DNA from 3 places in the Gracilibacillus phocaeensis genome. Region 2 is predicted to be linked to each of the others. Evidence: riboswitches for the same ligand, from Rfam matches in the RefSeq annotation. Region 2 holds a riboswitch; each other region holds the start of a gene.

Region 1 (2,272 bases), 1.4 Mb from region 2:
ATTTAAATAACAAAAAGAGTATCCACCACTCATGGATATGACGACTATTTTTTTGATAAGCAAAGAATGTATATAACCCTTGACATAATAGGACTTGGAATGATTTTTACCTATAACAAACCGCGATACCGATACGTTGGATGATGTAAAGTAGAGCGCTTTACAGGGGTTGCCTGGTTTTTCTTAATTCCTTCTTTTTTGGTCGTTAGTGGCTCTAAACCACCCCAACGAAAAAGGCTTTGTATCCTATTCGATACAAAACCTTTTTTTCATTCATTAACCCCAGATTTCTTCTGCTAGGGCAACAATATATTTTAGTTTATTCCACTGATCTTCTTCTGTTAGTTTGTTGCCATGATGTGTGGAAGAAAAGCCACACTGTGGACTTAGGCAAAGCTGATCTAATGGAACATACTGTGAAGCTTCTTCTACTCTCTGTTTAATGGTCTCTTTATCTTCCAACTGACCATGTTTTGAAGTGATTAAACCTAATACAACTCTTGGTCCGCCTGCTGGGATATGATCTAAAGGTTTGAAACCGCCAGAACGATCATCATCATACTCTAGGAAAAAGCCATCTACCTTTTCTTTGGCGAATAAAGTTGGTGCAATTAAGTCATAGCTTCCTTCAAATGCCCAGTTAGAACGATAATTACCACGACATAAATGAGTGGTCACCACCAAATCTTTCGGTTTATCCTCTAACACGGCATTGATCACTTTTAATGCCAAATCGATTAAATATTCACGTGAGAATTCACCATCATTGAATGGGATATCAGGCGAAGACAAACCAGCAATATACACATCATCAAACTGCAGATAGCGAACCCCTGCATCATAAAATGCCTTAACTGCATCACGATACGTCTGGATCACATCTTGAGCATAGACCTCTATATCAGGATAAACACTTTCATCTCTGATGCTTCGGTTAAATAACTGGTTCGGGCTTGGTATCGTTTGTTTAGCAACTGCTCTGCCATCAACGATTGCGTTAAATTCTTTAAAATCTTGTAAGAAAGGGTGATCTGGATTAAATGATACCTTACCTATATTACGGACATCATAGCGTTCTGTTTCTTCGTCTTCATTGAAAATAAACCCTGTATTCGGGACATATCCTTCGATTCCATGAAGGTGTTCTAAGAAATCAGTATGCCAGAAACGACGGCGGAATTCTCCGTCAGATACCAGCTCTAAACCAACTTCAATCTGCTTATCTACAATATAGCTGATTTCCTGATTCTCAACTTCACGTAATTGCTGATCCGTAATCTGACCAGCTTGATATTCTTTCCTTGCTTGTAATAATTTCTCTGTTCTTAATAAGCTTCCGACATGATCGGCTCGAAATGGTGCTGTTTTTGCTTGCACTACCATGTTATCCTCTCCTTTTATGTTATGGTATAGTTACTTATCCAGTAAAAAAAGGCCTCTTCTGATAAGAAGAAGCCCTTTACTACTATAAGGGAACAATCTTCTTATCTGTTGGAAGTAGCACCGTGTCTAATGATTAGACTGGTTGCTGAGACATCATCAGGCCAAATCCCTCCGTCTCTCTGGATAAGAATTACTATGTAATAAAATTGTATGAAAATAATCATACTACAAATATCAAAAGAATTCAACACTATTTTTAAACATTTCTATAAAAAAGGAGGTAAGCAAATTGATCCTTTCCATCCCAGACGAATACAGAAAGCTTAAACAAAAGTTAAACAACTCTAATCAGCAAGCATTCCCAAAAATTTCTCACGAAGATCAGCATGTCATCCGATTAGTCGTCAGGAAAACCAAATCAGCCAATCTTAATAATTTGACTCGGACAAAGGCTTATCTAGACTTTTATTTGGACTATCCTGAAATCAATTGGTCCATGCTTGCGCATATGGTTTCTAGAAATGCAGGTTGGAATATGACCGATCTAAGAGGCAGCAATTATCGACAACTATTGTCTGAGCAGCAGCAACATTATTTTTTCAACTTATTAGAAAAAAACAATTGGTTAATCTTTCAAGATGCTTACCCCCAATTACTACTGTATGCAGAAGGCTTGCGTCATCAAAAAGATCTTAGCTATTTACTACCTTATTTTGGAATATCCATTTTCATGCAAGTCATGTGGGAGTATTTCCATGTACATAAGGACCTTTTCTTACTCAATACCGCATTGATTATCAATGAACAACACTATATCGAAAAGCGGGTGATGCAAAATAAACATTGGCGCCCTTCTCTATCTGAAAAGATCAAAAGCAGTTTACCTGAG
Region 2 (2,272 bases):
AATAAATGATGATTGCGTTCTTTTATTTCCACACTCATGCTTTATCCCCTTTCCCATTTACCTCTATTAATATCGCGATTCCTTGTCCGCCACCACCACATAATGCAGCGATTCCTTTCCCCCCACCTCGTCGTCTTAATTCGTAGGCAAGAGTTAGAACCAGTCGGAAACCGGTACCGCCTAATGGGTGACCAATAGCTATTGCACCACCATTTACATTTAATTTATCCTCGGAAATAGATAATTGATTGGCACTGGCAATAACGACACTGGCAAATGCCTCATTTATTTCAAATAAATCAATATCTTCCACGGTAAGTTTTTGCTGTTTTAATACCATTTCGATGGCATCTGCTGGTTTGGTTTGTAGGCTGGTATCTGGCCCTGCAGTTTCTGCCCAATCCTTGACACAAGCAAGTGGCTCCGTATTCAACTCTTCTGCCTTAGCTGAAGTAGTGACAATTCCAACACTCGCACCATCCGTCATTTGTGAAGCGTTCCCTGCCGTAATCGTTCCATCCTTTGCAAAAACAGGTGACAAACCTGCTAATTTATCCAATGTGGTCTGAGGCCGTATTCCCTCATCTTCTACTAACACCTGATCAAACGGCACGATTTCTTCCGCTAATCGTCCAGCGTCACGCGCTTTTGCTGCCCGTGTTTGTGATAAAAAAGCTATGTTATCTTGCTCTTCTCTAGTAATGTGAAAGGATGGGTTATACTGCTCTGTCAACACGCCCATGGATTGTTCACTCAAGGCGCAGGATAATCCATCTCGAAGCAAGGTATCCGTCATTTGCTGATGACCAAAGTCTTTGGGTTTAGGCTTTGGAATGACGTAAGGAGCGTTGGACATGGAATCCATTCCACCAACAATGTAGGTGTTCCCTTCGCCAAGTTTGATTCTTCTTACAGCGTCGATCACGGTGGCTACCCCGCCAAGACAAACATTATTTACTGTCATCGCCGGAATCCGACTGTCTAACCCCGCCTGAAATGCCACTTGCCTCGCAGGATTCTGTCCTTGGCCAGCTTGAATCACTTGTGCCAGTATCACGCCATCAATCGTTCCCAGAGTCGGATATTTTTCTATTAAATGAGTTAATGGTTTGCTGGCAAGTGATACAGCGTTATACCCCGCCAATGCCCCATTCCATTTACCATAAGGTGTTCGTTTCCCATCCAAAATAACAACTGTCATTATAATCCCCTCGTTCTATGTTATCGATCATCTAATAAAAAAAGCCCTCTTTCGATAAAAAGAGGACTGTTCCACTTCTTATCTGTCAGGATGATACCTGATGGATTTAGCACCTTTTAAGCTGCATGCACTTAAAGGTTGCCGGGTTTCGCAGGGCCATGTCCCTCCACCACTCTGGATAAGATATTTCTATATAATTTTATAAGTTTGGAAAACTCTCTATAGCAACATAGAGAGTTGATTGTATCTGCATCTATTAATATAGTAAAAAAGCGTTCAAATAATACCAAGTAACATGGTATACTTTATCACAAGAAAAAACCCTTGTCAAGAATTATCGAAAAATTTTTAAACAGGAAAGCGATCTCGTTGCGGATGACGGACTTTTTTTACGATTCTCCTCTCATTTTGGCCGTCATTTCCGTATCCACAAATAAAGAGACAGGGCAAACCACCCTGTCTCTTGAATAACCTTCTATGTTTGTTTCGATTTATAGCTAATGGCAGTGGATAAAGTTCCTGGTTGATACAGTTTCTTGGAAATCAGTGTTTGAACAATTAAAAACAAGCCACCCGTCGTCCAATACAGCGGAAGTGCTGCTGGTGCCCCAAAAGAAACCAGACCAATCATGACCGGTGAGATCAGACCAATGATCGCCATTTGTTTTTTCTGAGCGGGATCCATACCCATTTGTGTCACTCTTGATTGCACAAAATAAACCGCCATGGCTATCAATGCCATCCAGATATTTGCCTCTCCCAGACTAAACCACAAAAAGGAATGAGTGGAAATCTCCGGTGTGCTACGAATCGCATAGTAAAAACCAATTAAGATCGGAAATTGAATGATAATAGGGAGACAGCCAAGCGATGCTAAAGGATTGATTTGGTGTTTCTGATAAAGTTGCATCGTCTCCTGTTGCATTTGCACATTGACATCTTTACTGCTATCTTTATACTTTTCCTTGATTGCATCCATCTCCGGTTTTAGCACCTTCATTTTCTCCTGCATCTCGCGACTTGATTTCATTTGTTTTAGCATGAAAGGCATCAATAACAAACGTATCATCA
Region 3 (2,272 bases), on a different contig from region 2:
CATTTACCTGTCTAAAACTTAAGCCAACTCCGACAATGGCACCCACTGTTACTTCACTTGTTGATAAGGGAATTCCGATGTAATTGGTAACCAGCAAGGTGAAACCTGATACTAATAAAATGATACAAGCGACTTTCACTGTCATGATATCTTCAGGGATAATACCTTTACCGAGAGTACCTGTCACGTACTGTCCTCCGAATACACTACCAACTACTGCCCCTATCCCAGCTAACAGAAGGGCAAGTTGTCGTTTGGTAATTACTTTTGCCCCATAGACAATCCCCATGCTAGCAGCAGAACCACTTGCACCGATATTAAAAGCAAATAAACAAGCCGCTACAATTGCTATGATCGTTAACATCTTATCCCAACCTTCAGTCCATCAATTTCTTTAATTCATTTATACCGATAAGAAAACTTGGATTAATGATCAAAAAATGAAGTAGTAATCTCTTTACTACCATTTCTATTCATTACTCCCACACGTTTGCTTGTTTTACCTCATAATGAAAAAATCCTACTTGGCTTCAGTTAAGTAGGAAGTACACCTCTTATCTGCCAATTACTTGCTGGATTTAGCACAGTACATAAAGCCTGTTGCTGGGGATTCAATGGGCCAGTTCCCTTCTCCCCTCTGGATAAGAAAAACAATATAGGTTTTCATTTATTTCCTGTTATTAGTTGATCCTAAATATAAAGGATTCTACGTCTTCTGTCAATAGGATAACCAAAAAATTTTATAAAATAGGCTTGTAATCTTCCTCATTATAGGATATGATGCGTGTATGAAAATCCTATAAATAATAATCTTATCAAGAGAGGTAGAGGGACTGGCCCGATGACACCTCAGCAACCAGCATACAGATGTATGGTGCTAATTCCAGGCGGCTAACTACCGACAGATGAGAGAATACTATCTTAGTACACAAGAAGTCTTCTGCTTATCGAAGACTTCTTTTTGATTTTTACAGCGAAAGGATGAAAACCAATGAACAGAATGAAAACATTGCTTGCTCAAATCGGCAATCGCAAGGACGTACGAACAGGAGCGGTAGAACCTCCTATATACCTATCGACAGCTTATCAACACCCAACCCTTGGTCAATCAACGGGATATGACTATACCCGAACTGCTAATCCTACCAGGGAAATCGTTGAAGAAGCGATTGCCACGCTGGAAGGTGGCGTAAGGGGATTTGCCTGTGCCTCTGGAATGGCAGCTATTCAATTGATTTTTTCGTTATTCAAACAGCAGGATGAAATTATCGTTACAGAAGACATCTATGGCGGCAGTTATCGTTTGTTTGAGCATTTACAAAAGGCATATGAGATAAAGCCAGTCTATACCGATCCCAATGATATAGAACAAAAAATCACCAGTCACACCAAGGCACTATTCATTGAAACACCTACCAATCCGTTATTGATGGAAATTGATATAGAAGAAGTGGCTGCTATTGCCAAAAAACACCATCTGCTTTTTATTGTAGATAATACCTTCTATACCCCTTACCTTCAACAGCCACTATTGTTGGGTGCCGATATTGTTATTCACTCTGCGTCTAAATATCTGGGTGGACACAATGATGTCTTAGCAGGACTCGTTGCTGTCAAAGAGGAGTCCTTAGCAGAGCGACTTACCTATTTACATAATGCCATTGGTGCTGTACTGTCACCTTTAGACTGTATGCTGTTGATCCGAGGCATGAAGACATTGCCGCTGCGCCTAGAGCAACAACAAGCTAACGCGCAAGAACTGGTGACATTTTTAAACAAAGAACCACAAGTTGAAGAAGTCCTTTATCCAGGAAAAGGTGCTATGATTAGTTTTCGTGTAGTTGATAATAAGCTGGTTGCTTCATTTTTAGAAAAACTAAAGATTATCTCTTTTGCAGAAAGTTTGGGTGGTGTAGAAAGCTTTATTACTTATCCTACGACACAAACACATGCCGATATTCCGCAAGAAGAATTACAAAAACGTGGGATTTGTAACAAATTACTTCGTTTTTCCGTTGGTATTGAGCATGTGGAAGATTTGAAAGAAGATATTCAGCAGGCACTGAGAGAGAATTAAATAAACGCTTCTTCAGTGAAGTGCATAACCGAAGTATTTATGAAAGAAATGAAATCGGCAGAAGCAACATAAACCTGCCTCTGCCGATTTCTATCAAATACATTCGTTTTGCATATGAAAGTGCCTCATCCAAACAATAACCGAATCGCCCCAATAGCTGCAAACAACAACACCAATGTCTGAAATACCTTTTGA

What was found. A riboswitch is a leader RNA that binds a small molecule or an ion and turns the genes downstream of it on or off. The one in region 2 is predicted to bind S-adenosylmethionine.
Region 1: another riboswitch for S-adenosylmethionine. It lies ahead of E0E32_RS14735 (5-methyltetrahydropteroyltriglutamate--homocysteine S-methyltransferase); the one in region 2 lies ahead of E0E32_RS08340 (thiolase family protein).
Region 3: another riboswitch for S-adenosylmethionine. It lies ahead of E0E32_RS02275 (methionine biosynthesis PLP-dependent protein); the one in region 2 lies ahead of E0E32_RS08340 (thiolase family protein).

Annotation. Positions count from the first base shown of each region.
Region 1 is NZ_LR131144.1:1,456,277-1,458,548, forward strand. It holds gene E0E32_RS14735 (5-methyltetrahydropteroyltriglutamate--homocysteine S-methyltransferase) at 277-1,383, opposite strand; SAM riboswitch class I at 1,482-1,573, opposite strand; gene E0E32_RS14740 (DUF2515 family protein) at 1,673-2,272, shown strand, end outside.
Region 2 is NZ_LR131144.1:102,369-104,640, reverse strand. It holds gene E0E32_RS08345 (acetoacetate--CoA ligase) at 1-38, opposite strand, end outside; gene E0E32_RS08340 (thiolase family protein) at 35-1,201, opposite strand; SAM riboswitch class I at 1,277-1,386, opposite strand; gene yidC (membrane protein insertase YidC) at 1,677-2,272, opposite strand, start outside.
Region 3 is NZ_LR131141.1:379,617-381,888, reverse strand. It holds gene E0E32_RS02280 (inorganic phosphate transporter) at 1-364, opposite strand, end outside; SAM riboswitch class I at 552-648, opposite strand; SAM riboswitch class I at 810-912, shown strand; gene E0E32_RS02275 (methionine biosynthesis PLP-dependent protein) at 992-2,077, shown strand; gene E0E32_RS02270 (sulfite exporter TauE/SafE family protein) at 2,203-2,272, opposite strand, start outside.